4 regions of the Thalassospira sp. B30-1 genome follow, and region 2 is predicted to be linked to each of the others. Evidence: predicted binding sites of a transcription regulator. Region 2 holds the regulator's gene; each other region holds the start of a gene.
The links. Region 2 encodes LexA, which represses DNA repair genes until DNA is damaged. Its sites were predicted from a motif close to ATGTTCTANTTTGGTTC; they were not measured.
Positions count from the first base shown of each region.

Region 1: a site for LexA is predicted at 3,286-3,302, ahead of recA (recombinase RecA). Genes of this name have one in related genera too.
Region 3: a site for LexA is predicted at 2,481-2,497, ahead of IT971_RS15335 (Y-family DNA polymerase). Genes of this name have one in related genera too.
Region 4: a site for LexA is predicted at 2,713-2,729, ahead of IT971_RS13475 (ImuA family protein). Genes of this name have one in related genera too.

Region 1 is NZ_CP065232.1:813,545-820,971, forward strand. It holds gene IT971_RS03695 (PH domain-containing protein) at 1-180, opposite strand, end outside; gene IT971_RS03700 (DMT family transporter) at 396-1,295, shown strand; gene IT971_RS03705 (hypothetical protein) at 1,281-1,817, opposite strand; gene IT971_RS03710 (DUF4198 domain-containing protein) at 1,826-2,617, opposite strand; gene nikR (nickel-responsive transcriptional regulator NikR) at 2,715-3,194, shown strand; gene recA (recombinase RecA) at 3,474-4,553, shown strand; gene IT971_RS22355 (AraC family transcriptional regulator) at 4,677-4,997, opposite strand; gene IT971_RS22360 (hypothetical protein) at 5,142-5,609, opposite strand; gene IT971_RS03730 (hypothetical protein) at 5,832-6,881, shown strand; gene IT971_RS03735 (entericidin A/B family lipoprotein) at 7,108-7,251, shown strand; gene IT971_RS03740 (DUF1328 domain-containing protein) at 7,344-7,427, shown strand, end outside.
Region 2 is NZ_CP065232.1:2,256,566-2,263,992, reverse strand. It holds gene gltX (glutamate--tRNA ligase) at 1-1,211, opposite strand, end outside; gene IT971_RS11015 (ComEC/Rec2 family competence protein) at 1,419-3,470, shown strand; gene lexA (transcriptional repressor LexA) at 3,534-4,241, opposite strand; gene moaC (cyclic pyranopterin monophosphate synthase MoaC) at 4,389-4,868, opposite strand; gene trpC (indole-3-glycerol phosphate synthase TrpC) at 4,889-5,686, opposite strand; gene trpD (anthranilate phosphoribosyltransferase) at 5,683-6,717, opposite strand; gene IT971_RS10990 (aminodeoxychorismate/anthranilate synthase component II) at 6,751-7,323, opposite strand.
Region 3 is NZ_CP065232.1:3,243,528-3,250,954, reverse strand. It holds gene IT971_RS15345 (AAA family ATPase) at 1-508, shown strand, start outside; gene IT971_RS15340 (DUF4276 family protein) at 502-1,152, shown strand; gene IT971_RS15335 (Y-family DNA polymerase) at 1,250-2,419, opposite strand; gene IT971_RS15330 (heavy metal translocating P-type ATPase) at 2,749-5,115, opposite strand; gene IT971_RS15325 (APC family permease) at 5,158-6,495, opposite strand; gene IT971_RS15320 (cytochrome c) at 6,503-6,952, opposite strand; gene IT971_RS15315 (YHS domain-containing protein) at 7,063-7,398, opposite strand.
Region 4 is NZ_CP065232.1:2,789,915-2,797,341, reverse strand. It holds gene IT971_RS13485 (error-prone DNA polymerase) at 1-421, opposite strand, end outside; gene IT971_RS22420 (hypothetical protein) at 423-971, opposite strand; gene IT971_RS22415 (DNA polymerase Y family protein) at 916-2,034, opposite strand; gene IT971_RS13475 (ImuA family protein) at 1,964-2,707, opposite strand; gene IT971_RS13470 (GIY-YIG nuclease family protein) at 3,003-3,860, shown strand; gene cysN (sulfate adenylyltransferase subunit CysN) at 3,972-5,891, opposite strand; gene cysD (sulfate adenylyltransferase subunit CysD) at 5,891-6,796, opposite strand; gene IT971_RS13455 (Lrp/AsnC family transcriptional regulator) at 7,008-7,427, opposite strand, start outside.

The DNA of each region.
Region 1 (7,427 bases), 1.4 Mb from region 2:
GCGCCAGTGGTAGGATGCATAAATCAGCACCGCAATCCAGATGATCTTGATGAGACCGGGGACAAGGATCGAAACCGGCGAAATCGGCAGATCCATGATCACCACCTCGCCATCATGCAAATGGCGGCGGATGCCCTTGAACGGTTTGGTTTCCGCTGCGGTCTCGTTTTTCCGGATCATGTATGTCGTCCTGTTTCAAGCAATCGGTTCAACATACGGCGCGATCAGAATTTCGCAAGCGGGTGAAGGGTTTGCTTTGGTACTATTCGTTGTTTTACTGGGATAATCTGTGATTTCTACAGTTGCCAAAAAGGGCAAAGTCGCGCTTATCTTCCCGAACCGGCTGCGCCACATCCCGGTCAACAACCAAAACAACGTCCAAGCAAGAGCCCCGCATGATCCCGTTCTTCGGTGAAGCAGCCGCCTTTACTGCCGCGATGGCCTGGGCGACGTCGAGCATGATTTTTTCCAACATTGGCGGCAAGGTCGGCGCGCAGACGGTCAATCGCGGGCGTCTGGCCTGCTCGATTACCTGTCTGACGGTGTTGCACTGGCTATTGAAAGGCCAGCCTTGGCCGAGCGCGGTAACGTGGGAGCAGCTTGGCTGGTTGTCACTGTCGTCGGTTCTTGGCCTTGTGATTGGCGATGCCATGCTGTTTCAGGCCTTTGTGACCCTGGGGGCGCGGTTATCGATGCTGATGATGTCGACCGTGCCGATCATGGGGGCGGTGTTGGGCTGGTTTCTGTTTGACGAAGTCCTCAGCCCTCAGGAAATGTCGGGTATTGCGCTTGGCATTGCCGGCATTCTTTTGGTCATCATGATGAAAAAGGGGCGTCCTGTCGGGTTGGAAGGACGCAATTATCTGGTTGGTATCTTGTTTGGACTTGGCGGTGCCATTGGTCAGGTCGCGAATCTGGTGACGGCGAAATATGCACTGATCAGCGGTTATTCTGCGCTGTCGGCCACATGGATCAGAACCTTTGTCGCAGTTGTGATCATGTGGGGAATTGCGATTGCCATGGGGCGTGCTCGGCGCACGATTGTGGCGTGCGGCGCACCTGATGTCGGGCGGTGGCTGTTCCTGGGGGCTTTTATCGGCCCGGCGCTTGGCGTGTGGCTTTCGATGGTGGCGGTTCAGAATGCCAATGTCGGTATCGCATCAACGCTGATGGCGTTGCCACCGGTTTTGCTGATTGTCTATGAAGGTGTGGTTCTGCGCCGCCCCGTTGGCCTGCAGGCCATCGTCGGGACCTGCATGGCCTTTGGGGGTGTTGCGCTTTTATTCCTGCATTAAGTGCGATTTTCTCTGCCTTTTGATCCTGGTGATCCAGCCCGGCAGAAAGGCAAGATTGGTTATCAGGCTGAACCCGAACAGGATTGCAGCCCAGACCGGCAGGTCAAGCAAGGCGCTGTTTCCCTGCAATCCGGGGGTTGGGGCCGAGGATTGTGTTCCCGGTGGCGGTGTTTTTTCCGATGAATGGATCAGGACAACCTGATGACCCATGCCGTCTGATACCATTATTTTCCAATGCGCATCGGTATGATCTTCAGGGCGTAATGCCGGAACCGCGACGGCAAGGCGTCCGTCACGATCAGTTCTTCCTTTTTGCCAGGTTTTCCCGTCCGGTGACGTCACCGTGGCTTCGGCAAATATCATTGGTGTGCCATCTGTATAGCCGAACTGATAGATGGTGGCGGTCCGGTTTTGGTCAATCTGCCATCCCGCCCCGTGGGCAATCGCCGGGAACGATCCTGCACAAAGCAGGATCGCGCAGGCAATTGCCGCGATCATCAAACGTCCAAACGATTGCAGCATGTGGCGGCCTATTGGCTGACATCGAAAGTCAGGGTTGCCCTCAGGTTATGTACCCGTACAGATGCATCTGAGTCCGGGACATCGGCCGCAACCCGAACCATCCAAAGACCCGGTTTCGTAATCCGGATTTTGGCAATGCCGCTGCCACGATCATCGCTGAAAGTTTCGGTGTAATAGGCATAAGACGATGGCGTGTCGGTAAATCCGGCATAGGTTGCCAGGACACTGGTCGAATAAGGTTGCCCGTCCAGCAGGATTTGAACCGCAACGTCTTGGCCGATTGCCGTCATGCGCGGATCGGAAAGCGGCACGATTTCAAGTTTGTGCCCCATAGGGGAAGAAATAAAATCCGCGTTTTGGGAGCCTCCAGTCAGGTTTTTGGAAAATTTTTCAAATCGGGATGACGCAACCGCATCGGGATGTGCGTCCGGCCCGCCTTCTTTCCAGCCATCGGGTGTTTGTGACCAGATTACCGGCAGGCGATGCCCGACAAGCCATGCGGGTTCTTCTTTGGAAATGGTGAATGTGCCGGTCAGATTGGGGACATCCGCATTTTCACTGACATCAAGTTTGGTGGTGGCCGAGGGGGTGATCAATTGTGCACGGACATGCTTTGGCGCTTCGGCTTCTTCCGGGGTGCCGAAAACATGGGTCGAATCGAGGATGAAGGCAGCAGTGTCCTTGCCATTCGCGGGGGTGGTTTTGCTGCTGGCGACAAATTCATGGGCCTCTGCGCCAAAGCCGATCAGGCAACCCAGTGCGGCAATTGCAAGCGGGGTTGTGAACTTTGATTGAAACATCTGCTATCCTTTGGGAGATTAGGGAAGTTGAAAGGCGGTATGAACTTTTCAAAAATGTTCATACGAGTCAAGCTGATGATTCTGAAAGGGAATTCGTATGACCCGCGTGACCGTATCAATCGAAGACGATTTGATGGAGGCGTTCGATGCTTTCCTTGAGCATCGCGGCTACACCAACCGGTCAGAAGGTTTTCGTGACCTGATCCGGGAAAAGCTCCAGAATACCAAGCTTGACGAAGACACCGGTGGCGTTGGCATAGCGGTCCTGAATTATGTTTATGATCATGAAGAACGCATGCTGGCATCACGGCTGATGAGTGCGCAGCACGAACATCATGACCTGACCGTTTCGACCGTGCATTTCCATATTGATCACGATACGTGCCTTGAAAGCGTGACCTTACGCGGCAAGCTTTCCGATATTCGCAAATTCGCCGATCAGGTTCTGGCACAACCTGGCGTGCGCCATGGGCAGCTTTATTCGGTTCCGGGTGAATTGCATGTCGAAACCCATCATCACGGCGATGACGATCATGGACATGCACATCGGCACGAACATCTGAAAATCACGACCTGAACCGGGCTTCTCCGAATTGTTTTAAAAATCCCGGCACAAGCCCGGCGACAATTTTATTTATCCGGGTTCGAATTCTTACCCACCAGAATGAGAACAAACTTGCAACATCCATTTTTTTGTGCGAGTGTTCACATTATGTTCTCAATGCGTTTGCCGGAAAATGGTTGGCGTGATGTCAGTTATCCGGCGGGGCACCTAGCGGTGGCGTTCCGCATTTAGGACCGGGGAACCGCCTGCGTTGCATCCTACCCGGCCCTGTGGAATAAGAGAGTTCGAAAAATGATTCAGACCGCACTGCATTTGGTGGATAAGGATACGATGGATAAGCAGAAGGCACTCGAAGCCGCCCTTGGGCAGATCGAACGCGCATTTGGCAAGGGCTCGATCATGAAGCTCGGCCAGCGCGATAGTGCGGTGGATATTTCAGCCATTTCGACCGGATCGCTTGGCCTTGATATCGGGCTTGGCATTGGTGGTCTGCCGCGTGGCCGCATCGTCGAAATTTACGGCCCGGAAAGTTCGGGTAAAACCACACTGGCCCTGCACACCATTGCCGAGGCCCAGAAACTGGGCGGGACCTGTGCCTTTGTCGATGCCGAGCACGCGCTTGATCCGGGTTATGCCCGCAAGCTGGGTGTGAATACCGACGAACTCCTGATTTCGCAGCCTGACGCCGGTGAACAGGCGCTTGAAATCGCCGATACGCTGGTGCGTTCCGGTGCGATTGATGTGCTGGTCGTCGATTCGGTTGCCGCCCTTGTGCCACGTGCCGAACTTGAAGGCGAAATGGGTGACACCCACGTCGGCCTGCAGGCCCGCCTGATGAGCCAGGCATTGCGTAAACTGACCAGCTCGGTCTCGCGTTCCAACTGCATGGTCATCTTCATCAACCAGATCCGTATGAAGATCGGTGTGATGTTCGGTAGTCCGGAAACCACAACGGGTGGTAACGCGCTTAAATTCTATGCGTCTGTCCGTCTCGATATTCGCCGTATCGGCCAGATCAAGGATCGTGACGAAGTCGTGGGTAACCAGACCCGCGTGAAGGTTGTCAAAAACAAGATGGCCCCGCCGTTCAAGCAGGTCGAATTCGACATCATGTATGGCGAAGGCATTTCCAAGATGGGTGAAATCCTTGATCTTGGCGTCAAGGCAGGCATCGTCGAGAAATCCGGTTCCTGGTTCTCGTACAATTCGACCCGTATCGGTCAGGGCCGCGAGAATGCCAAGACCTTCCTGCGTGAAAATCCGGAAATGACTGCCGAGATCGAACGCAGCATCCGCGAAAGTGCCGGTCTGATCGCCGAGGCGATGACCAGCATGAGCGAAGATGAACCGTCAAACGATGACGACGCGTAATTAAAAGCGGACTGAATAATCAAACGGGCGCTTTGGGCGCCCGTTTTTGTGTCTGATCCGTTTTGTTGGCAGCGTGTGTAACGCAGGCCAACATGGATTTCGCGATATGGGGCGAAGCGGGAGTCAGGGTTGCTGTGCTTCCTGTTGCCATTGGCTGGGCGTTTTGCCCGTTATCCTTAAGAATTCCCGATTGAAATTCGACTTGGTGTTAAAGCCGCTTGTCAACATGGTCGTTGTGACAGTCTCGCCCTTGACCAGTTCGCGGCAAGCATGTTCAATTCGGTATTTGTTGATGAAGCGCGAGACATTTTCACCGGTCGTGGCGTTGATCGCGTTCGAAATCTGTTTCAGCGGGACGCCCATACGTCGGGATATGCGTGCAAGCGTCAGATCCGGGTCAAGATAAAGCTGTTCGCGTATCTGCAAATCTTCAAGCTGGGCCATTATGGTCCGATGTTCCGGGGTGCTGGGTGTTGTCCGCACGTGATCGGAAGGCTGATTTTGTTCCCCTGATTGGACATCCGCATCAACATCAATTGCAATGTCGGGCGACAGAGACAGAAAGCCGATGGTCAAGAGTGCCAGGGATTATGTGATGCTCAGGATCAGGCCGACAATCTGATCGTTTCCATCGATCTTGGCGACGATGATCAGCATGTCGCTGATGGCCGACGCGATCAGGGCGAAGGCGATGAAGCGCCAAACCAGTGCCGGGATATGGCCCGCAGTCAGAGGCATATGGGCAAAATCACCGCCCTGACGATGAAGCATCACCAGAATTGCCGCCCCGTATCCGACAAAAAGGCTGCAAAGCACAACATCAATGATCGCCGGTAAAACAAACACGCATAGGGCGACGATCGCTGGTACCGAGAAATGCACCCAATCCCGTATTTGCAGGCGCGCACGAAGACTTGCTTCCAGAAAGGCCATCCAGGCCAGAGCCGGGATAATGGATGCGGTGATGGGTTGAAGCCATCGCAGGCTGGCAAAACCATAATACTGAACAATTCCGACCAGAATGCTTTGTCCGGCTGCAGCAAGCAGCAGCGCCATAAGCATCCTGGGTGTTCTTCCGCCCACAATCGCGCTGACAAAGAGAAAGCCAAAAACCAGTGCAACTATAATTGGGACGGGGAGGACAAGCATCGGACAGTCAGTTCCCGACAAAAGGTATCAAAACCGGTTTTGGGACGTTCACAAACCCGTTTGAGGGCGCAGGAAATCCTGTTTTAGGCAAAAACGTTCCGACACGCTTAACTTATGACAAGGATCCTGATGATGAAACCGATATATCTTGCTGTCGCCTTCTTTCTGGCCGCGGGCCTGAAGATATCGCCCGTCTTGGCGGAACCGCAAACCGATTATGCCGGATATGACCGTTTTGATGTGCGCGCAGCCCATCGTTCCATGCCAATCGCGGCCTCGGTCTGGTATCCGGCAGATACCTTTATCTATCGTGCGCCGGTCGGCCGGAATATCATCTGGAAGGGAACAGATGCGTATGTCGGTGCGGCAATTGCGCCGGGGCAACATCCGCTGGTTCTTCTTTCCCATGGCTCGGGCGGCAATATGGATGGACTTGGTTGGCTGTCCTCGCAACTGGCGTTGCGTGGGGCGATTGTTGTTGCTGTCAACCATCCCGGTACGACATCGGGGGATTCGTCACCGCGACGTACACCGCTTATCGGCGAACGTGCCGCAGATATCAGTGCCACCCTTGATCAGGTCCTCTCCAATACGGCTTTTGCTCCTTACATCGATCATCAGAATATTTCCGCGATCGGGTTTTCATTGGGGGGTACGACGGTTTTAAACCTTGCGGGGGTACGGTTTGATCAAACGCTTTATGCGCAATATTGCGACAAATTCGGCAATGCGGCCCAGGATTGCGATTTTTTGCGCAAAGGGGGTGTTGATCCTGATCATCTTCCCGATGACTTTGTTGCTTCCAGCCGGGACGACCGGATTGTCCGCACTGTCGCGATAGAGCCAGGTATGGGGTTTGCCGCGACACAAACCAGCCTGGCGGAGGTAACTTCTGCCATGCTCTTTATCGGTCTTGGCGAGGAAAACAAATGGGTGGCTGCTGATTTTGGGCCGAACGGCAGTAATCTGGTCGCGCGGATCCAAAACGCATCTTCAGCAACGTTTGCGCCGGCATATCATTTGACGTTTCTTGGCGAATGTATGCCGGGGGCTGCCGAGATACTTAAAGAAGAAGGCAGCGAGCCAATCTGCGCCGACCCTCCCGGTACGGATCGCGCCCAGATTCATCAAAAGATTGTTTTGGCGATTGCGGAATTCCTTAACTTGGCCGGTTCCTGAGCGGAGAATAAAGCTTAGGAAATGGGAAAAGAGGGCCTGAAACGTCCTCTTTCTCAATTTGCCCAAAAATGATCACGATTGGCTACAACCCGCAAAAATAAAGGCATTTTATCTGCCTTAATTGCGTCAGATCAGCAGCTTGGCAGTAGCGCAAGGAACTTTTTCTTTCCGGCTCCGTTATGGATGGTGTGAAGAAAATCACGTCGAGCAAACAGGAGAAACTGAAATGTCCGACTTTTGGAAAAAGATTTTCGCCGTTGCGATGATTTCTGGCATGGGCCTTGGCCTTGCCGCGTGTGAAACCGCCGAAGGGTTTGGCCAGGATATGGAAAATGCCGGTGAAGCCATCCAGGATGAAGCCAGCGAGTAAGGCATCATCGCGGATTTTTCGTTCGCTGACGGGACTTTTGGATCAACTCCATCACCCGCAAGCAGCTAAAGCCTAAATAAGGAGATAACATCATGTTGGGTTGGGCAGTCTTTTGTCTCATTCTGGCGCTTGTCGCCGCCGTCCTTGGTTTTGGCGGCTTGGCAGGGACGTTTGTC
Region 2 (7,427 bases):
AGCGCGTCGAGTTCCTTTGCCAGTTCGGCAAACAGGCCTTCGGGGGCGCTATCAATCAGGGACTGAGCTTTCTCGTTAAACGACATGACGCCGTCCGTAACATAGAAGGCCGAAGAGTCGGCGAGCTCGATGAGTGTCTTGGCTCTTTCTTTAAGCCCTGACATGCCTTTGATCAAGATTTCTTTTTGCGCTGCGTCAATTGCATCGACGCCAATCTGTTTTGCGATCAGCGGTGCAATGTCGTTTGCAAGGCGGGTATCATCCGCTTGGCGCAGATAAACGCCATTGAGGTTGGTCAGTTTGGCGAAGTCGAAACGCGCCGCACCCTTGCCAACATCTTTGATGTCAAACCATTCAATGGCCTGTTCCTGGGAAATGATTTCCTCGTCCCCGTGACCCCAGCCAAGACGCAGCAGGTAGTTGTTTACCGCTTCGGGCAGGAAACCCATTTCATCGCGATAGGCATCAACACCCAGCGCACCATGACGTTTGGACAGCTTGGCGCCGTCCGGGCCGTGGATCAGCGGAATATGGGCAAAGGTCGGGACATCCCATCCCATCGCGTCGTAAAGCGCCTTCTGGCGAAACGCATTGGTCAGATGGTCATCGCCACGGATCACGTGAGTAATGCCCATATCGTGGTCATCGACAACGACCGACAGCATATAGGTCGGGGTGCCATCGCCACGCAGAATAACGTAATCGTCAAGCTGTTCATTGGCAACGCGGACATCGCCCTGTACCTGATCGGAAATCACGGCATCGCCGTCCTGCGGTGCCTTCAGACGCACGACAGGTTTGACGCCAGCCGGGGCGTCGGATGCATCGCGGTCGCGCCAGGTGCCGTCATATTTCATCGGGCGGCCTTCGGCGCGGGCCTTTTCGCGCATTTCCTGAAGTTCTTGCTGCGAGCAATAGCAATAATAGGCTTTCCCGGCCTTGATCAGTTCATGGGCGACTTCGGCGTGGCGGTCGCGACGGGCGAACTGGAAGGTCGGTTCTTCGTCTGCGGTCAGGCCAAGCCAGCTTAGCCCATCAAAGATGGCATCGACGGCTTCGGGGGTGGACCGTTCCCGGTCGGTGTCTTCGATGCGCAGCAGGAATTTGCCGCCGGTGTGTTTGGCATAAAGCCAGTTATAAAGGGCGGTGCGTGCGCCGCCGATATGTAGAAACCCGGTCGGAGACGGGGCAAAACGGGTAACAACCGTCATTCACTCTATCCGTTGGCTGGATGTTGTTGCTTGTCGTAATGACTTTTGGCGTGCACGCTATAACACATATGCGGCGGTGTTGCACCACAGCCGATGATAGATAGAAACTGTGCGCCGGGCAGGCTATTGTACATTCGTCGAATAAGTCGTGATGGAATTAATAAAAATCAATATGTTGCGAGAATATTTTCGCAAACAGGATTGTTGTTGGCCGCGCGCAGAAATTCCTGGATCCTGTGCACGGTTATATTCTTCGGGTTGGGATGTGCGGCGTATTTTTCACTTCCTGCGCGCCTGACGGTACAGCAAGCCGGCCTTGCGGTGATTCTTTTGCTGTCCGGATTGTGGATTTCGCGACGCTGGGTTTTGCCATTCTTTGGCATTCTGCTGCTGGCGGGTTTTTGTGGCGGGTTGCTGATTGCATCCATCCATCTTGAAAGGGCGCCATCCGGGCTTCTGACCAAGACGCTTTACATGACAGAGATCGAGGGCGACATCACGCTTCTGGAACCACGGGGCGGGCGGATGCGCATGACCGTGGCACCAATGCGGATCGCGGGGCTTGAGGACCGGGCATTTGACTGGAAGGTGCGATTGAGCCTTCCGGGTGGGGATGAGCTTTCCGTTGGGGATCATATCGTGGCAACGGCACGGCTGTTTCCGTTGCGCGCGGCCTCCGCGCCGGGCGACCCGGATTTTTCACGCGGATTATATCTGGACGGGATCGGGGCGACCGGGTTTGTTTTCGGCCATAAATATAGTGTGACCAAGAAGGCCGAAACAGGAATGATGCAGCCGGTTTCGGACCGGATCGAAAGTCTGCGCCTGACGATCATGACGGCAATCGATCAGAGCCTTACCGGCGCAGAGGCCGGGATTGCCAAGGCACTGATTGTCGGCGAACGCGGCGATGTCAGTGCGAAAATTGCCGATGATCTTCGCAAATCGGGATTGGCGCATCTTCTGGCGATTTCCGGGCTGCATATGGGGCTTTTAAGCGGGACGGTTTTCTTTTTCCTGCGGTTTGGCATGGCGGCCATTCCCGCCCTTGCGCTGCGGTTTCCGATCAAGAAATGGGCGGCTATCGGGGCGATGGGAGCAGCCGTGATCTATCTTGGCCTGTCAGGGGCCAGTGTGCCGACGCAGCGTGCCTTTGTGACGTTGACGATTGTCTGGATTGCGTTGCTGCTGGATCGGCGGGCGATATCGTTGCGGTTGGTGGCGTTTGCGGCGCTGGTTGTTCTGATCCTGCGGCCCGATGCGGTATTGGGGCCAAGCTTTCAGCTTTCCTTTGCGGCGGTGTCGGTTCTGGTGGCGTTTTATGATGGTCCGGGCAGGCGATGGTTTGACAAGTCGGGGGATCGGTCATGGCTATTCCGGCTTTGGCTGTTTTTTGCCGGGCTGGTGATGACCGGGTTGCTGGTTACGGCGGTGACCGCGCCGATCATCGGGTTTCATTTCGGGCGGATTTCGATGATCGGGATCGTGTCCAACCTGATTGCCATTCCGGTGATGGCGTTCTGGGTGATGCCGCTGATTGTGGCGACGCTTGTTCTGATGCCGTTCGGAGCCGGGGGACTGGCATTGTGGTTGATGAAGCCGGGACTGACATTGTTGATTGAAACCGCAAGCCTTGCCGCCGATCAGGCCTGGGGGCTTTGGCATGTCGAGCAGTTTAGTGCCGTATTTGCCATCGGCATCATGATGGCGATGGCCTGGTGGCTGGTCTGGCGGGGGAACGCGATTGCCCGGTTGGCTGTCATTCCGTTATGCGTGGCGATTGCGGCGCAAATCCTGTATCGCCCGGCGGATATTCTGGTTTCGGGGGATCAGGAAAGCTGGGCAATTCGCGACAGGGTGCGCGACAAACTTGTCCTGCCCGAAGGCATTTCGGATTTTCAGCAGTCGGTCTGGATGGCGCGATTTGGTATCGCCGATCATGATGCCGGCAATGTCATCGAAAAATGCGACGCAACGGTTTGTTCCGTCAGGATCGCCGGACGGCAGGTGATCATTGCCAATGATCTTGCCAATCCGTTCTATGCATGCCGCCATGGCGATATGATCATCAGCCTGAAACGCGATATGCCGCGTGATATCTGTGCGCCGGATGTGACTGTCATCGATGATGACCTGTTGTGGTGGCAGGGGGGCGTCTCGGTTGCGTTGCGGCCCGATGCTGCCCCGGTGATCGAAACCGTGCGTGAAACGTCCGGCATCTGGCCGTGGATTATCATCGGGGGCAGGGTGGTCAAATAAAAAACGCCGCCAGGCAAGGCCGACGGCGTTTCTTTCGGTTTGTTCGGTTTATTCGGTATTCTATCAGTATTGGCGGAGCAAACCGATCAGACGTCCCTGAATGCGGACACGATCAGGCGACAGCGCGCGCGTTTCATAACGCGCATTGGCCGGTTCCAGCAGAACTTCGCCACGGCCACGTTTCAGGCGTTTCAGAGTGGCTTCGGCGTCGTCGACCAGTGCGACAACGATGGAGCCATCATTGGCCTGTTCGCAACGCTGGATCAGGACGGTGTCGCCATCGAGAATACCGGCATCGATCATCGAATCACCGGAAACTTCAAGCGCATAGTGATCGCCGGTTCCCAGAAGCGCTGCCGGGACCTGCACCATTGTGGTCTGATCGCGAAGGGCTTCGATCGGGGTACCCGCCGCAATCCGGCCAAACAGCGGCAGGGAAACGGATTCACCCGATTCCGAAAAGGCCGAAGGCACGGTTGCCGGCCGATGCGCAGCCTTTCGCGCGGAGGCGATAGAGGTAACATTGTTGGGCGTTTCCGCGGCGTCGTCATCATTATTATCCGGAAGACGCAGGACTTCGAGCGCGCGGGCCCGATGGGCGAGACGGCGAATAAAACCGCGTTCCTCAAGCCCGGTGATCAGGCGATGAATGCCGGATTTGGATTTCAGGCTCAGGGCTTCTTTCATCTCGTCAAAAGAGGGCGAGATGCCATGATCGCGAAGGTAATTATCGATATAGACCAGCAATTCGTATTGCTTGCGCGTCAGCATGATTTTTTCCGAACCAGTAATAAGAACAAACCGAATACATAAATGTTCTACTTTGGTTCTGCTTGTTCGTCAAGCACCACAACCCGAAAAATCACCGTTTAAGGGCATTCTTTCGGTCAAGAAACGAAATTTGGGTATTTCCAGGGATCAGTCGGCGGTGAAAGTACCCGACTTTCCGCCTTCCTTGTGGACAACGCGAATATCGGTAATCCGCATGGCTTTATCGACCGCCTTGCACATATCGAACACGGTAAGTGCGGTAACGGAAACGGCGGTCAGGGCTTCCATTTCCACCCCGGTTTTGCCGGTGGTTTTGCATGTCGCGACAATATCTACCGCATCGGTGTCAGTTGCGAGTTCCAGCGTGACTTCGGCCGAGGTTAGAGGCAGGGGATGGCAAAGCGGGATCAGGTCAGCGGTTTTCTTGGCCCCCATAATCCCGGCAAGCTGGGCGATGCCAAGAACGTCGCCCTTTTTATGGCCGCGTTCGGCAATCAGCCGGGCCGTTTCCGCCGACATCAGGACACGGCCCTTTGCGATGGCGACGCGCGCGGTATCGGTCTTGGCCGAAATATCGACCATGACGGCATTACCAGCAGCGTCGATATGCGAAAGTTTGTCTGCCATGCCTGTATCCTGTAACGGTATCAGGCCGCGAGGCCAAGAATATTGCGGGTGGCGGCGGTTACGTCGTCCTGACGCATCAGGCTTTCGCCGATCAGGAAGCATTGCGCGCCGACCTTTGCCATGCGGGCGAGGTCATCGTGTGTGAACAGGCCGCTTTCGGCGACCAGCATCCGGCTGTCATCGACCATACCAGCGAGTTCTTCGGTCGTGGTCAGGGAGACTTCGAGCGTTTTCAGATTGCGGTTGTTCACGCCGAGAAGCTTTGATTTCAGTTTCAGGGCGCGTTCGAGTTCCGGGGCGTTGTGCACCTCGATCAGGACATCCATGCCAAGGCTGTTTGCTGCGTCTTCAAGCTCGGCGGCCTGAGCGTCTTCGAGGGCTGCCATGATCAGAAGGATGCAATCGGCACCCAACGCCCGGGCTTCGGTCACCTGATAGGGGTCAAGCATGAAATCCTTGCGCAGGACCGGCAGGTCAACGGCGGCACGTGCCGCGATCAGATAGCTGTCATCGCCCTGGAAATAGGGGATGTCGGTCAGGACCGACAGGCAACTTGCCCCACCGGCCTTATAGGCCTGTGCTAGAACGGGCGGATTGAAATCCGGGCGGATCAGGCCCTTGGACGGGGATGCCTTTTTAATCTCGGCAATCAGGCCGTAACGACCATCCGCAACCGATGTTTCAAGCGCCCTAATGAAGCCGCGTGGGGCGGATTGCGATCTGGCGGCGGTTTCGAGGTCGGCAAGTGACTTTCGCGCCTTGCAGGCAGCGATATGATCGCGTTTGTCGTTACAGATACGTTCGAGTACGTCGCTCACGCTGCGGTCCCCTGATTGGAAATGCGGACAAGTGCCTGCAGGGTTTCTGCGGCTTTGCCGGAATCGATTGCGGTGCGGGCCTTTGCGATGCCATCGGCAAGATCGGTTGCGATGTCGGTCACCACAAGGGCGGCTGCGGCATTCAGCAGAACGATATCGCGATAGGCGCTTTTTTTACCGGCAAGAAGATCGAGAATGGCCTGCGCGTTTGTCTGGGCGTCGCCGCCTTTAAGCGCATCAAGGGTGACGATTTCAAGGCCGTAATCTTCGGGGTTGATTTCAAAGGTCGTAACCGTGCCGTTTTTGACTTCGGCGACAAAGGTCGGGCCGGTTGTTGAAATTTCATCAAGGCCGCTATGACCATAGACAACCCATGCATGTTCGGAACCAAGGCGGTTCAGCACATGGGCAATCGGTTCGACCCATTCACGGGCGAAAACACCCATGACCTGGCGTTTGGTTTTGGCCGGGTTGGCCAGCGGTCCCAGCAGGTTGAAGATCGTGCGCGTGCCCATTTCAACGCGGGTCGGCATCACGTGACGCACGGCCGAGTGATGGCGCGTTGCCATCATGAAGCACAGATTGATTTCCTTTAGCGCCTTTTCAAGAAGCGCCATATCGGCATCGAGATTGACGCCAAGCGCCATCAGAACATCGGCCGATCCCGATTTTGACGACGCCGCGCGGTTGCCGTGCTTGGCAACGATGGCGCCGCAGGCCGCCGCAACGATTGCCGCCCCGGTCGAGATATTGAAGGTGCCGCTGCCATCGCCACCAGTACCACAGGTATCAACCGCATTGGGCGGGGCGATAATGCCGGTCGCCTTGGAGCGCATGACACGCGCCGCCCCGGTGATTTCATCGACCGTTTCACCGCGCAGGCGCAGCGCCATCAGGAAAGCCCCCATCTGCGACGGCGTTGCCTGACCGGACATCAGAACGTCGAAGGCCTGTTCGGCCTGTTCTTCGTTCAGTTTTTCGCCATTTGCGACTTTGGCCAGGATCGGCTTCAGGTCATATTCAGTCGACATGCGGGTTTCCTCGGTTAGCGGTCCGGTGCGGTTTCATGCGCCGGGGAAGTCTATAAAATTCTTCAAAAGGGCATGGCCATGTTCGGATGCGATGCTTTCGGGATGGAACTGGACACCATGAATCTGATGCTGTTTGTGACGCAGCCCCATGATCAGACCATCCCCGTTTTCCGCCGTGATTTCAAGGCAATCGGGCAGGGTTGCGCGATCAACAACCAATGAATGGTAACGGGTCGCTTCAAACGGGCTGGGCAGGCCGTTAAACACGCTTTTGCCTTCGTGCACCATCGCATCGGTTTTGCCATGCATGCATTCGGGCGCGCGCACGACATTGCCGCCAAAGGCCTGACCGATGCCCTGATGACCAAGGCAGACGCCAAGCAGCTTAACCTTGCCCGCCGATGCCCTGATCAGATCAAGACAGATACCCGCGCGATCCGGATCGCAGGGACCGGGCGAGATCACGATGCCTTCGGGCTTTAAAGCCAGCGCATCATCAACCGAGATTTCATCATTGCGGCGGACGTCGACCTCGGGACCGAGTTCGCGCAGATAGTGCCACAGATTGAATGTGAAGCTGTCGTAATTATCGATGAGGAGATACATCGTGGCGCCGGGCTGTGAATATCAGATCGGGCAGAGAATAAACGGCATTGCCGCTACGTCAAGCGATTGCAAAAACCATTTTCCTGCCATTGTTTGCGGTCTTT
Region 3 (7,427 bases), 990 kb from region 2:
GAATCGCCTTCGCAGGGAGCCGGAGATGAAAAGGAAACTCCTTGATGCTTTGCGTGTCCTTTATGACGGAATTGATGACTTCGATGTGCAGATTGAGGGCGGGACGGTACAGGTATTCTTTCATGAGGGACGTTTTACAATTCCGGCAACGAGGCTTTCCGACGGAACACTTCGATATCTCTGCATGTTAGCTATCTTGTGTCATCCAAATCCTCCTCCGTTAATATGTATTGAGGAGCCGGAGCTCGGGTTACATCCAGATGTTTTACCTAAGTTGGCGGAGCTTCTTAAAGAGGCATCGAACCGTACGCAGCTTATTGTTACGACTCACTCCGATGTATTGGTTGATGCCATGTCAGATACTCCGGAGTCAGTTCTTGTTGCGGAGAAAACCGACAGTGGAACCTCTTTAACGCGTCTTAATGCCGAAAAACTGAAGCCTTGGTTAGAAAAGTACAGATTAGGCCAGCTTTGGACGCGTGGTGAAATTGGGGGAACACGGTGGTAACTGTAAAGTTATATGTAGAGGGGGGAGGCGACGTCTCAGCGCTAAAAGCCGAATGTCGCCAAAGTTTCTCAAACTTTCTTAGTAAAGCAGGTTTTGATGGAAAAAAACCTCGCATAGTTGCCTGTGGTGGTCGTCAGAATGCTTATGAGTCCTACTGTACGGCGGTCTCAAACGGTGAAGATGCCGTTCTGCTTGTAGACAGTGAAACTGAAGTATCACCTCAACATGAGGCAGGGAATCCGGATACTTGGCAGCCTTGGAAACATTTGAAGCTTCGCGAAGGGGACGGATGGGACAAGCCAGACGGTGTGAAGGACACTGATTGCCACTTGATGACCCAATGTATGGAAAGCTGGTTTTTGGTGGATCGAAAATGCTTGAAGGACTTCTTCGGTCAGGATTTCAAGGCAGGCAAGCTGCCCTCAGTTCAGAATCCATCGGAAAAAGTGAGGAAGGCGCAGGTGTTCCAATCTCTCTCTGAGGCTACTAAAGATTGCAGAACTAAGTCTCAATATGGCAAGGGGCAGCATTCCTTTAAATTGCTTGGAGCACTAGATCCGGATGTCGTGATGAGTGGTGCGCCTTGGGCAAAGCGATTTGTTGATGAGCTGAAGAAGAAGATGGGGGGGCAGGAGGGAGCCTAGATCTTTCGGTTATTTTCGAAGCACTCCCTAATCATTTTAATCTTGGCTATGGTAAGATAGAAAAGGGGTTTACATTAGGTGCCCCTTTTCTTGAAGGCTATCGAACTGTCGGAATGTCCTGCCATCGCGTCGTATAGTTCGGGGATCTGTTATCTGTCGTCATGAACCAGTCCGGGCCGCTTCTCCTGGCTAATCGCCCGGTCATGACTGTTTCCTTGCCAAACCGGACTTCCAACTGGTCGAGTGCCTGCATGAGAGGGTTTTCCGTTCTGCATGAACCTGAAAACAAATCTCTGGGCGCATCTTCCGGCCGACACAGATCCAGCAGCAAAATCCCCGCCTTTTTTATCTGAAGGCCGTTTTGCCATATCCGACCAATATTCTCGCCGACATGCTTGCAGATCTGCCGGGTGTCGTTGCTTGCGGGGGTTAATGTCAACTCGCACCCTTTCGAGAATTGTGGTCGATCACTTCTGAAGCGGTTGCTCAGAATAAAAAGCTGAAGCCGGCACGCCACCAGTTCCAGACGACGCAGTTTTGCGCAGGCCCGACCGGCAAAAGACAAAAGCGCCTCTTTCAACATTTCCCTGTCGTCAATTTCTTTGCTAAATGATCGGGACACGCACACAGTTTCCCGCTGTGCCGGGCTGTCATCGAGATCCGAGCAGCATATGCCGCGCAACTCCCGCACGGTTTTCAAGCCACCCACTGTCATCATTTGTCGTGCTGCCTGATCCGGTATGTCGCGGAGCTGAAGGGCAGTGGTAATTCCGATGCTGGCGAGCTTTTGGGCGAATTTTCGGCCCACGCCCCAGACATCGCCTGCTTCGGTTCGTTCGAGGGCGAGATCAATCCACTTCTGATCCTTCAGCATCAGTACGCCATCAGCTTTGAATGATTTCTTTGCCAAGCGGTTCGCGATCTTCGCCAGCGTTTTTGTCGTGGATATGCCAATACCTACCGGTATGCCTGTTTCACGCAGGATCTTCGCCTTTAAATCACGCGCCCATTGATCGTGATTAATCGACATATTGTCGAGGTCGATGAATATTTCATCAATCGAGTAAATCGCGCTGTCAGGCACCTCACTCGCAACCAGTGTCATCACTCTACGGCTGATATCGCCGTACAATGCATAGTTGCTCGATTTGACGATCACATTATGCCGACGTACCAGGTCGCGGATCTCGAACAAAGGTTGGCCCATTTTGATTCCCAGCGCTTTCGCCTCGTCGCTACGCGCGATCGCGCATCCGTCATTGTTTATATTACATTTAATATAGTTTGTTATTATTCAGAGCTTTGATTTAAAAGAGTAAATACAAATATATTATTATTTTTGTTCACACAAAAACTGTTCAGTCAAATTATATAGGTGGTTAGAAGATAAGTGCATCAACACTAATTCGATGAAAATAGATTTCTGGCTACCAAGTGTAAAAAGTCGACAGATGAATTTTGGGAACGGATCAGAAGAGATTTAAAGTTCTGAGTGCTGGATGGTATGTCATTTAAAATGGGCGAGGGGTGAACTGTCCTGTATTAAAGTCAGCCTTGTCTGGTTCACCCCTCGCCCAATCAGTCAATATTGGGATGCTAGTAACTTGCTCGACGTAACCTCAGTGCATTCGCAATGACTGATACCGAGGATAAGCTCATGGCTGCAGCTGCAAACATTGGTGAGATGAGAATGCCAAAGAACGGATAGAGCAGACCCGCAGCAACAGGCACACCGGCTGCGTTATAGACCATCGCAAAGAAGAGGTTTTGCCGGATATTGCGCATCGTTGCTTCCGAGAGTTCTCGGGCTCTAACAATCCCGCTCAAGTCACCTTTGACGAGGGTGAAACCAGCACTTTCAATTGCAACATCAGCGCCCGTACCCATCGCAATTCCGACATCAGCCTGAGCAAGAGCAGGGGCGTCGTTGACGCCATCACCTGCCATGGCTACCTGATGGCCTTCAGCCTTGAGTTCCATAATTAAATTGGCTTTGTCTTCTGGGGAGACATCGGCCCGAATCTCGTCAATGGAAAGTTTATTGCCAACGGATTTTGCTGTTCGTTGGTTGTCACCGGTTGCCATGACGATTCTGAAGCCTTGCTTCTTGAGCGCCTTTAAAGCCTCCAACGTCGTGTCCTTGATCGGATCGGCTACGGAAATGAGCCCGGCAATTCTTCCATCAATAACGACATGCATTACCGTCTCCCCCATATCTCGCCGATCATTTGCTGTTTTATCAACAGCAGAATGATCGATATTGAGAGTCTGAAGGAGTTTACTATTACCTAGGGCAACCGACTTGCCATCCACCTTTCCGGTGACGCCCTGACCGGTTACAGCTTCAAAGTCCTCTGCCTTATCAAGGGACAAGCCGCGCTCCTGAGCAGCACTAACAATGGCGTCAGCCAATGGATGTTCGGATCCTTTTTCGAGCGCCGCAGCGACAGAGAGAACTTCCTCCTCCTGATAGTCTGATTGAGCGATTACACCTGCTAGTTTCGGTTTACCCTCTGTCAAAGTCCCGGTTTTATCGACGATGAGCACATCGACCTTCGCTAATCGCTCCAGGGCCTCTGCATTTTTAATGAGCACACCAATTTGCGCACCACGACCGGTAGCGGTCATGATTGACATTGGTGTTGCCAAACCAAGAGCGCAAGGACACGCAATGATCAGAACAGCGACTGCTGCGACAAGCCCGTATGACAATGACGGATCTGGTCCCCAGATGGCCCAAGCGACGAAGGCAACTAAAGCAACCAGGATAACAGCAGGCACAAACTTGCCTGCAACCGTGTCTGCAACCTTTTGGATTGGCGCTTTGCTTCGCTGAGCATTAGAGACCATATCAACGATTTGGCTCAAGACAGTATCTTTGCCAACCCGTTTGGCTTGGATAATCAGGCTGCCATTCCCGTTGATTGTTGCTCCGGTTACATCATCATCTGGATTCTTTTCAATTGGAACGGGTTCACCCGAGATCATGGATTCATCAACTGACGATCGTCCTTCAACGACAACGCCATCGACAGGTATCTTGTCACCTGGACGAACTCTCAAGCTCATTCCGACGGTCACATCTTCAAGAGGAACTTCCCGTTCAGAACCATCATCTTCAATAATGCGGGCTGTTTTTGCAGCAAGACCCAATAACGCCTTGATTGCCGAACCGGTTCGTTCCCGAGCCCCCAATTCCAACAGTTGGCCAAGAAGCACAAGTACAACGATGACAGCTGCAGCTTCGAAGTACACACCGACATGTCCCTGTGCATCTCTGAATCCATCAGGAAAAATGTCAGGAGAAATCACTGCGACGACGCTAAATATATAAGCTGCGCTAACACCCATCCCGATCAATGTGAACATGTTGAGAGAACGGTTCACCACAGAATTCCATCCACGAACCATGAATGGGAAGCCAGACCACAGGACGACAGGCGTTCCAAGAATTAACTCAACCCAAAGAGTAACGCGTTCTCCAATCATTTCTCGGATGAAACCCAAACCAACAAAGGGCCCCATCGTTAGGACAATCAGCGGCACCGTAAGAGCTGCGCCTAACCAGAATCTCTTTTTGAAGTCTTGAATCTCGGGGTTTGGTTCCTCATTTTCTGTTGGTATATCCATCGGTTCCAGTGCCATTCCGCAGATCGGACAGGAACCAGGTTCGGATCGTATGATCTCCGGATGCATCGGGCAGGTGTAGCGGCGAGAAGCGGATGACGAAGCGCTGTTTGCAGCAGATGTCTCTTCCTTTGCGGATAATACGCTTTCAGGAGAGCTATCGAACTTGCTCTTACATTTCTGGGAACAGAAGTAATATGTCTCATCGCCGTACGGTGAGCGTGGTGTATCGGAATCCAGCGTGACCGACATGCTGCAAACAGGATCGGTTGCATGTTCTGCTTGATCCGACGTTCTGTGATTATGCTGGTGCTTTTTATGATGATGCTCAGACATGGTCTGCTTCCTGCTGTTATGCCTCAATGTCACTGCGGTTTATCAATGTCCTGAGTGATCGTGACTGTGCGCCTTGGCCGATTGGTTTATCCGGTTTGACAGGAACCAACGTTCAAAAATGAACACAGCAACAATCATCAAGGTTGCAATGAGAACAATGGATGGGTCGCTTTGCAATTTCATGCCGGCGAAAACGAGCAATACGATGATGTCAAAGACAATCGCTGTAATCATAACAAAGCCGCGTGCACCTATTTCCTGCCGTAGATACTTAAAACATCCCCAGTGGATGAGCACATCCATGACGAGATAGAAAAACACTCCAAGTGAAGCGATCCGGCTTAAATCAAAAAAGATTGTCAACAGCGCTGCCACGACAACCGTGTAAACAAGCGTGTGGTCTTTGATTGAACCGGACATTCCAAAATGACTGTGTGGGATCATCTCCATATCAGTCAGCATCGCGAGCATTCTTGAGACAGCAAACACGCTTGCAAGTAAACCGGAGGCCGTCGCAACGACTGCGAGCAGCACAGTCAGATAAAATCCGGTAGGGCCCAATGCAGGCGCTGCGGCTTCGGCAAGGGCATAGTCTTTGGCTTTTATCAGTTCATCCAAGCCAAGACTTGAGCCAACAGCGAGCGCCACGAGAATATATACGACAACGCAAATCAGGATTGAGAACGTGATCGCACGGCCAACATTCTTGTGAGGGTTCACGATTTCAGCGCCGCTATTCGTGATCGTAGTGAATCCTTTGAAGGCTAGAATTGAAAGAGCAATTGATGCTACAAAACCGGCTAGAGGAAAACTCGCGCCGTCAGTTGATGACGGCTCGAACGAATATCCACCAGCCCACAGAGCTGCAATTGCAAACAAAGCAATTCCACCGATCTTCAGTGTGGCCATGACCATTGAAAACACACCAACCGATTTGTTCCCAGCTCTGTTGACAGCGTATGCAAAAATGATCAGGCAGACACCCAAGACCGGTATAAGAACTTCAAGCTCTGTCAAGTCAAATGCGCGCAAGACATAGGTTCCGAATGTTCTTGCCACCAAACTCTCGTTGATAACCATCGAAAAGGCCATCAGTAATGCTGCGCCACCTGCTATGGCTCCTGACCCGTATGCTTTTTGAAGGATCATTCCGATCCCACCCGCGGACGGGAAAGCATTTGACATCTTTATATATGTATATGCGCTAAAAGCAGTGACAAGTGCGCCAAATAGGAACGACAACGGGAACCACTTTCCTGCAAGTTCGGCAATTTGTCCCGTTAAAGCAAAAATTCCTGCCCCGATCATAACACCGGTGCCCATGGATATCGCGCCAACGAGCGAGATACTGTTTTTCTTGTATTCTGATTGATGATCCATCCCTGCCTCACATTTGATGTTGTTGGTACATAATGCCGTTTGCTTCCTGCAGCTCGCGTATATAACGAATGATCCGCGATACCTGTTCCGAACTTACCTGAGGTTGGGCTGGCATATCGCCAAAGGGCCAGTGATGTTGTTTTGCCCCGTTTTGAACAGCTAGATAGAATGCGCGATCTGAATGATGTCCCGGATTGTAGATTCTGTGCATCAGCGGCGGGCCTTGCTCTGTGCCTGTTGCATTGCCTCCGTGACAAGCAACACAGTTCATATCGAAAAGCTGGTTTCCTACCATGGCTTCCTTGCTGAAACTGGGGAGCGCAATTCCGCTATCGGTCAGTTCAAGATCTTTGATGTCATCTTTCCCGGGCAGAAACGAATTCAGGGTCATGGCGATGATCCCTACTGCGAAAAAACCGATAACCAAATACTTTGGCCAATTGATTTGTTTTTTCATTTTCTTCGGGCCTTTGTTTTATGCGTATGTATCAAATATTCGAAGACACGTGAGACCAAGGGAACTAGTCAACCCTGGTCCTGTTGCTGCCGCCTATTGATTTCGCTGAACTAGCTTGGCGATACGTGAGTTTGTCGGCTAATTGCGCTGCCATCGACATAGGTATCTGGCGACACTTCAAATTTCGAACGACAGGTGTCTGAACAGAAGTAGAATACTTCACCGCCATAAATGGCTGTTTTGGCGATGCGCGGATCGACAGTTTTATGACAAACCGGGTCAACGGCGGACTGAGGGTGCTCCCATCGGATTGCCTCAGCCTGACCGTCCGCTTGTTTCTTATTGTGGGTGTGCTTTTTGTGCCCAAACATGTGAGCACCGCAACCAAAGCGCATCATCAATATGATGAAGGCTCCCCAAAGCAACCAACTGAGAATATTTTCCATTTCTCTTCGCCATCCCATAAATACCTTTA
Region 4 (7,427 bases), 530 kb from region 2:
CGGGGACTTGTGGCGGGACCGCGATGAAGAGCAATCCGTCGGCATGACTTATGATATCGGCCAGATAAATTTCGCATTCGCCCTTTGGCGCGCGGCGTTTGCCAAGGGTCAGTAACCGGCATAACCGGGCATAGGCGGTGCGGTCCGTCGGATAACATAACATCGACGGACCATCGACGGGATCAAGCCGACAGCCGACAATATAATTCAGCCGGTCCCTGTGGGGCTGATGTGCCGTGTGGCCACGCACGACCCCGGCCAAGGTGTTGCGATCGGTCATCGCAATGGCATGCAGTCCCTTGGTTGCGGCCATAAGAACCAGTTCTTCGGCGTGGGAGGCACCGCGCAGGAAGGAAAAATTGCTGCTGACCTGTAATTCGGCGTAAGGAGATGCCGATTGCTGAAGGGGGAAATCGGTCATGTCAGTCCCCGAACAATCCATGGATGGACCAGATATCCTGCCCGGTTGGGCCGGTGCGAAAGGCCCATAACAATCGGCCTGCCTGATCGCGGATGCGGAAATAATCCCGTGTCTTGGGGGATAGGGCATATTCATCCTGATCAAGGCATTGCCACCATTCCGGGCAAATCCGTTCGGGGCCTTCGGCATGGATGATATCGACCGCCATTTTGCGCCAGCGCAGGCGGCTTGGCGTGCCATTGGTGTCGCGCGCAAGGATTTCGACCGGTTCGGGCGGGTCGATCAGGCGTGCCGGGCGTTTGGGCAATGTCATGTCGGTGCGTCTGGCCGGATATGTCCGGGCGTTAACGGCCTGTCGCACAGAAGCCTGTTCAGGCAAGTGGCTGGCGTGGTGGCCGGGGTGAAACAGCATGTCGCGCGGGCCGAGGTGGTGGGAAATCCGGTCGATCAACTGGGCAAGGGCAATCTGGTCGGTGGTTTCTTCCTGTTGCTGGTCAAGGCGCGACTGGCGAAAGGCCACATGTTCGACCCACGGGGCGTAGACAATCACCTGTTCGATGCCAAAACCAGTATCGACACCGGGGCATTTTTTCAGACAGCAATCGCAACACATGCTGGGCGGACTGGCACGGGCTTCCGGTACCAAGTGTGATGGTATGGGTATGCCCGTCAACCCGTACACAGCGCAGGATAATGCGGCGCAGACCCAGATTTTCCTGCGCCAGATTGTTGCAGAGTTCCGTTACCATGCTTTCAACCGTAATCGCCAGATTGGCCGCATCGCCCAGCGGTTCGCCAAAGCTGCGCCGGATCAGCCATGGCCGATCTGGCAAATTGAAATTCAGATGTTCGGGCAGACGTCCATAAAACTGATCAAGCCGTTGCAAAACTTCGGGCCCCAAGCGCGTGGTGATATTGGCACGCGGCATCGGGGTGATGTCGCCCAGATGTTTCAGCCCCAGCCGAAACAGGGTGACACGTGTCTGTTCGGCCAGACGCAGGGCGGATATCGGAAAACCGGCGGCAATATCATGATCGCGCGGCAGGCTTAAAATCCGTTGATCAGCCAAGGCAGCAGGGTGGCATCGTGCCGCCCCCCATGCCGCACCTGCCGTATCGGCAATGGCGGCACGGCCAGCATAACCACGTGATTTGACATCGCGCAGAACCAGCGCCAGAAGCGCACTTTCGCCACCAAAAAGGTGACTGCCGCCGGTAATTTCAAGCCACAATCCGGCATCACCTGTATGGTTATGATCGGCTTCCTGCAAGAACCGGTCGCGGGCAACCCACGGGCTGTATCGGTCCATCGCGCGGATCAAACGCGCCAGATGGCGTTCATAAAGATCGGGCTGTTCGGGAAGGTCGCGCAAAGCCGGGTATATGCTGCGTGCTTCGGCAAGGCTCATGCCCGGTGCCAGCCCGCGTGATTGTGCTGCCTTGTTGCTGCCGCAGACAAGCACACCCTTGTGATCAGCTCGCGTGATCACGACCGGTTCCCGTTGCGGGGATGATGCGGTTTGCGGGGTATCATCCCCGGTTTCAGGCATATCGATCCGGTGGCAATCTGTTTTCCAGTGCGTCAGCCACAGATAAAGAAAACGTTGTTGCATCAATTTGCATTCTCCAGCTGCCCGGTCGAACCCCGCGTCCCCCGATCAGGCTGAGTATGTGTCGGTTGCCTGTTGTTGAATGTTTCGCTGCTTCCGGCGTTATCCGCCACCGCGTATGCGCACTGGATGCGATGGTTTTGCCATCGGACCGCATATGCCGGATCGCAATCAGGCGCGTATGTCCGGCTTCGCAGGCTAGTTGCAGGCGGCGTGCCGCAGTCAGGTCATAATCCGTGGTTTCGACAATGATGCTGGCGATCTGGCCGGATTTTGCTGATTCCTCGCTGGTCCAAAGGGCGGTGGCCTGCCGATCAACCACCATCATGACCGGCATATCCGTCGCTGGCAGCGCAAGCGGATAAAGCCCGCCTTGGTCAATCGCGCGCCGTTGTCGAATCCAAAACAGGCTTTTGCCTGTTTGATCCCCGATGGAAAGTCGTGCCAGATACCATGCCAGAATGGAGGCGGCGGCATCATCATGACCGCAGATGATTTCATGCAGACCCACCGGGGCAATGCCCCCGATGCTGATATGATGTGCAAGATCGACCCCGCCAAAGGCACGGCGCATGATCCGATCCGTCCCGCCGGGCAGGCAGGCAACCTGTCCTTTCCATTGTTTTTCGGCCCGTTGCAACGCAGCACGGGCAAGATGAAGACGTCTGTCCGACATGATGTAAGTTCCTGATTTGTTCTTTTTATGTAGTCAGGACGGGACAGGAGTCAAGCAGCAAAGACCGGGAAAATGTCAGATGTTGTGTTGAATACCTGCCAAGCCTTTGGGCGAAAACGAAATAGTATGAGTTTCTCGCAATGACAGAGCTATCGTGGGGATGATACAACTAAACATAATGCTATCAATATGGGGAATTGCTTTGCTTAAGGGCAGGAGTATTAGGCTCTTCTTGGTCGATGGCACACCAAGCGGAATCATTACAGCCGAGATAATGAACTGGACTGGTCATGTCATGACCGCACCGCGTACGCGCTTGCCTGATTTTATAAAGCGGTCAGAGATAGCGCGAACAGGGGTCTATTTCTTAACTGGTGTTAATCCGGAAGAACCGACGCAAACTTTTGTTTATGTCGGAGAAAGCGATAATGTCGCTAAACGGCTCGTCTCTCACAATAAAGATGAGACGAAAGAGTTTTGGGATAAGGTTTGCGTTGTAACAAGTAAGGACCAGAATTTAACGAAAGCGCATGCTCGTTATCTGGAAAGTCGATTGATATCAATTGTCTCGGCTGCAGGCCGAGCTAGCCTTGTAAATAGCACTTCGCCAGAATATGGCTTTCTACCTGAAGCTGATCTTGCTGATATGGAATTTTTTATTGAGCAAATACGAATCACGCTTCCTGTTTTGGGGATGGATTTCCTTAGAGAAAAACCAAGAGTTGATGACTCTGGTGTCATGCAAAAAAGTTCCTCAGCATCAACCGAGTTTTGGGAAAATAAATCACCTGTTTTCATTATAAAAAGTCCCAAATATGGGTTGTTTGCTCAAGCGCAACAAATTGGTGGTGATTTTATTGTTTTGGCTAACTCTCACGCAAGATCTTCTTGGGAGAGTAGCGCAGGTGGATATCGAAATCTTCATGAACAGCTGGTTCGCGAAGGAAGATTGGTTCCTGATCGTGATGGGCTGCTGAAGTTTAAAGAAGATACGACATTCAATAGTCCCAGCGCAGCCTCTGCGACCATTTTCGGTCGTCCTGACAATGGGCGCATAACTTGGCGGGTTAAAGGGACAAATAAGACTTATGCGGATTGGCAAAACGAACAAATCGTTTCAGATGCTTCCATAGAAAATAGCGATGATGAATGATCGGTTGGGGAGTTGGTTCTGAATATGATCACTAAAAAGTAAAGAAAACCCCGGCGTCTAGCCGGGGTTTTGGAAGGTGACCAGTCTTGTTCTCTAATCTTGGCATTCACCTTAAATTTCCGGATACCACGCACCCAGAACGCCGAATTCTTCGAGTTTGGCAACGATGATCTCTGCTGCCTGTTCGGCAGTTTGATCAGATGTGTTGACCGTGATCTCGGCGTTTTCCGGTGCTTCATACGGGCTGTCGATCCCGGTGAAGTTGGCGATCTTGCCTTCGCGGGCCTTTTTATAAAGGCCTTTCACGTCGCGCTGTTCGCAGACTTCAATCGGGGTGTCGATAAAGACCTCGATGAACTCGCCATCTTCGAGAAGGTTGCGCGCAAACTGGCGTTCGCTTTTGAACGGCGATATGAAGGATACCAGCGTGATGATCCCGGCATCGACAAACAGCTTGGCGGTTTCACCCACACGGCGGATGTTTTCCACCCGGTCGGCATCGGTAAAGCCAAGGTCCTTGTTCAATCCGTGACGGACATTGTCACCATCAAGGGTGTAGGTGTGCTTGCCCATGGCATGCAGCTTTTTCTCGACCAGGTTGGCGATGGTCGATTTACCGGCACCCGAAAGACCCGTGAACCACAGAACGGCTGATTTCTGACCTTTCTGATAGGCACGCGCCTGTTTGTTGATGTCCATTTCCTGCCATTTGACGTTGGTCGCACGGCGAAGCGAATGGTTGACCATGCCTGCGCCAACGGTGGCGTTGGAATAACGGTCGATGATGATGAAACGGCCCGAATGGCGGTTGTCATCATAGGGATCAAAGGCCAGTGCCTTGTCGGTTGCGATATTGGCAATGCCGACTTCGTTCAGTTCCAGCGTCTTGCCGGCAATATGTTCCAGCGTGTTGACATTGACCTTGTATTTCAGGTCGCTGATCTGTGCGTTGGTGACCTGTGCGCCCATTTTGATGATATAGGGCCGGCCGGGCAGAAGATGATCTTCGTGCATCCAGATGATGCGGGCTTCGAACTGGTCGGCAAATTCCGGGCGTTCATCTGGGCGTGCCAGAACATCGCCGCGCGAAATGTCGATTTCATCTTCAAGTGTAATGGTCACGGCCTGACCGGCGAATGCCTGATCAAGGTTGCCGTCAAAGGTGACGATTTCCCTGACCTTGCTGGTCTGTCCCGATGCGGTGACGGCAATCGGATCGCCCGGCTTGATGATGCCCGATGCGATGGTGCCGGAAAAACCCCGGAAATCAAGGTTCGGGCGGTTGACCCACTGCACCGGAAGGCGGAAGGGCTTTTCAATCGCATCCTGTTCGACCTGAACTGTTTCAAGATGCGCCAGAAGCGTGGGGCCATCATACCAAGGGGTGTTCGGGCTGGCTTCGATCATGTTATCGCCGCGAAGGGCCGATAACGGGATCGGCATGATCGAGCTATAGCCAAGGTCTTTGGCGAATTCTTTATAGTCGGCAACAATGGTGTCGAATTTGTCCTGATCATAGTCGATCAGGTCCATCTTGTTCACGGCGAGCACCACATGCTTGATCCCCAGCAACGACGTGATGAAGCTGTGGCGGCGTGTCTGTGTCAGGATGCCTTTGCGGGCATCGATCAGGATCACGGCGACATCGGCAGTCGAGGCACCGGTTGCCATGTTACGGGTATATTGTTCATGGCCGGGGGTATCGGCGACGATGAATTTGCGTTTGTCGGTCGAAAAGAAGCGATAGGCGACATCAATCGTGATGCCCTGTTCGCGTTCGGCCTGAAGCCCGTCGAGCAGCAGGGCGAAATCGATCTCGCCGCCTTGGGTGCCGACCTTGCGGCTATCGGATTCAAGAGCGGCAAGCTGATCCTCGAAGATCAGTTTGGAATCCCAAAGCAGACGGCCAATCAGGGTCGATTTGCCATCATCAACGCTGCCACACGTGATGAAGCGCAGCAGGCTTTTTTCTTCCTGGGATTTCAGGTAGCCGAGAATGTCATCGGCAATCAGGTTGGATTGATGCGCCATTAGAAGTAGCCTTCCTGCTTTTTCTTTTCCATTGAACCGGCCTGATCATGGTCGATCATGCGCCCCTGTCGTTCGCTTGAGCGGGTCAGCAGCATTTCCTGGATAATGTCGGGCAGGGTGGCGGCTTCGGACTCAACCGCACCGGTCAGCGGATAGCAGCCAAGCGTTCTGAACCGTACCGATTTCATTTCCGGCTTTTCACCCGGATTAAGCGGCATACGGTCGTCATCAACCATGATCAGCATACCGTCACGTTCAACAACCGGGCGTTTGGCCGAATAATACAGCGGCACAATCGGGATCTGTTCGAGATAGATATATTGCCAGATATCAAGCTCGGTCCAGTTCGAGATCGGGAAGGCGCGAATGCTTTCGCCCTTGTTGATCCGTGCGTTGTAAATGTCCCAAAGTTCCGGGCGCTGGTTTTTCGGATCCCAGCGATGGGTTTCGGTGCGGAACGAAAACACGCGTTCCTTGGCGCGTGCCTTTTCCTCGTCACGCCGCGCCCCGCCAAAGGCTGCATCGAACTTGTATTTGTTCAGCGCCTGTTTCAGCGATTGGGTTTTCATGACGTCGGTATGCAGGCTTGATCCGTGGGTGAATGGGCCAATGCCCTGATCAACGCCTTCCTGATTGATATGAACAATCAGCTCAAACCCGTATTCCGCCGCCACCTTGTCGCGAAATTCGATCATTTCGTGGAATTTCCATGTGGTATCGACATGCATCAACGGGAAGGGCGGCGGGGCCGGGTAAAATGCCTTGCGCGCCAGATGCAGCAAAACCGACGAATCCTTGCCGATGGAATAAAGCATCACAGGCCGTTCGAACGACGCCGCAACTTCGCGGATAATGTGAATACTCTCGGCCTCAAGCTGGCGGAGATGGGTCAGATTAGGCTGCATTCTCGTTCCTGCCGATCAATCAAAACTGTGGCAAATAACACAAAATGTGTGTTTATAAATGTATTTCACGTTGCTTTGATGGGTAATATGGAAACGGCTTTGATGCAAGCGCGTTCTATCCAAATCACACAAAAAAGATAACCAGATATTTTCTAGTACAAAGGAAATATGTTCTTTGGGTGTTTTCTTTGTGATTGATGAGGCTCTGACCTTAAACCGGATAGCCCCTGAATGCCTTGGTCTGGGCCAAGGCGACATGGCCGATGAATTTGGTAATGCCAAGGTTGCCGTGGATCATTTCCTCGGACAGGGAATGATAATGCTGCACATCGCGACAGACGAGGCACAGCATATAATCATACGGTCCTGAAATCCGGTAGGCGGCAACGACTTCGGGGATGGTTTTGGCCGCGTCGGCAAACCGTTTGTAATCGGCGGCGGTCTTGCCGGTCAGTGTGACCTCGGCAAAGACCCGGACATGCGGGCAGATTTTTTCGATATCAAGTACCGCGCGGTAGCGTTTCACGACCGCTTCTTTTTCAAGCTTTTTGACCCGGTCAAGGCAGGGGCTCGGGCTTAGTCCCACCAGCTTTGACAGGGCGAGATTGGTCAGCTTTGCATTGGCCTGAAG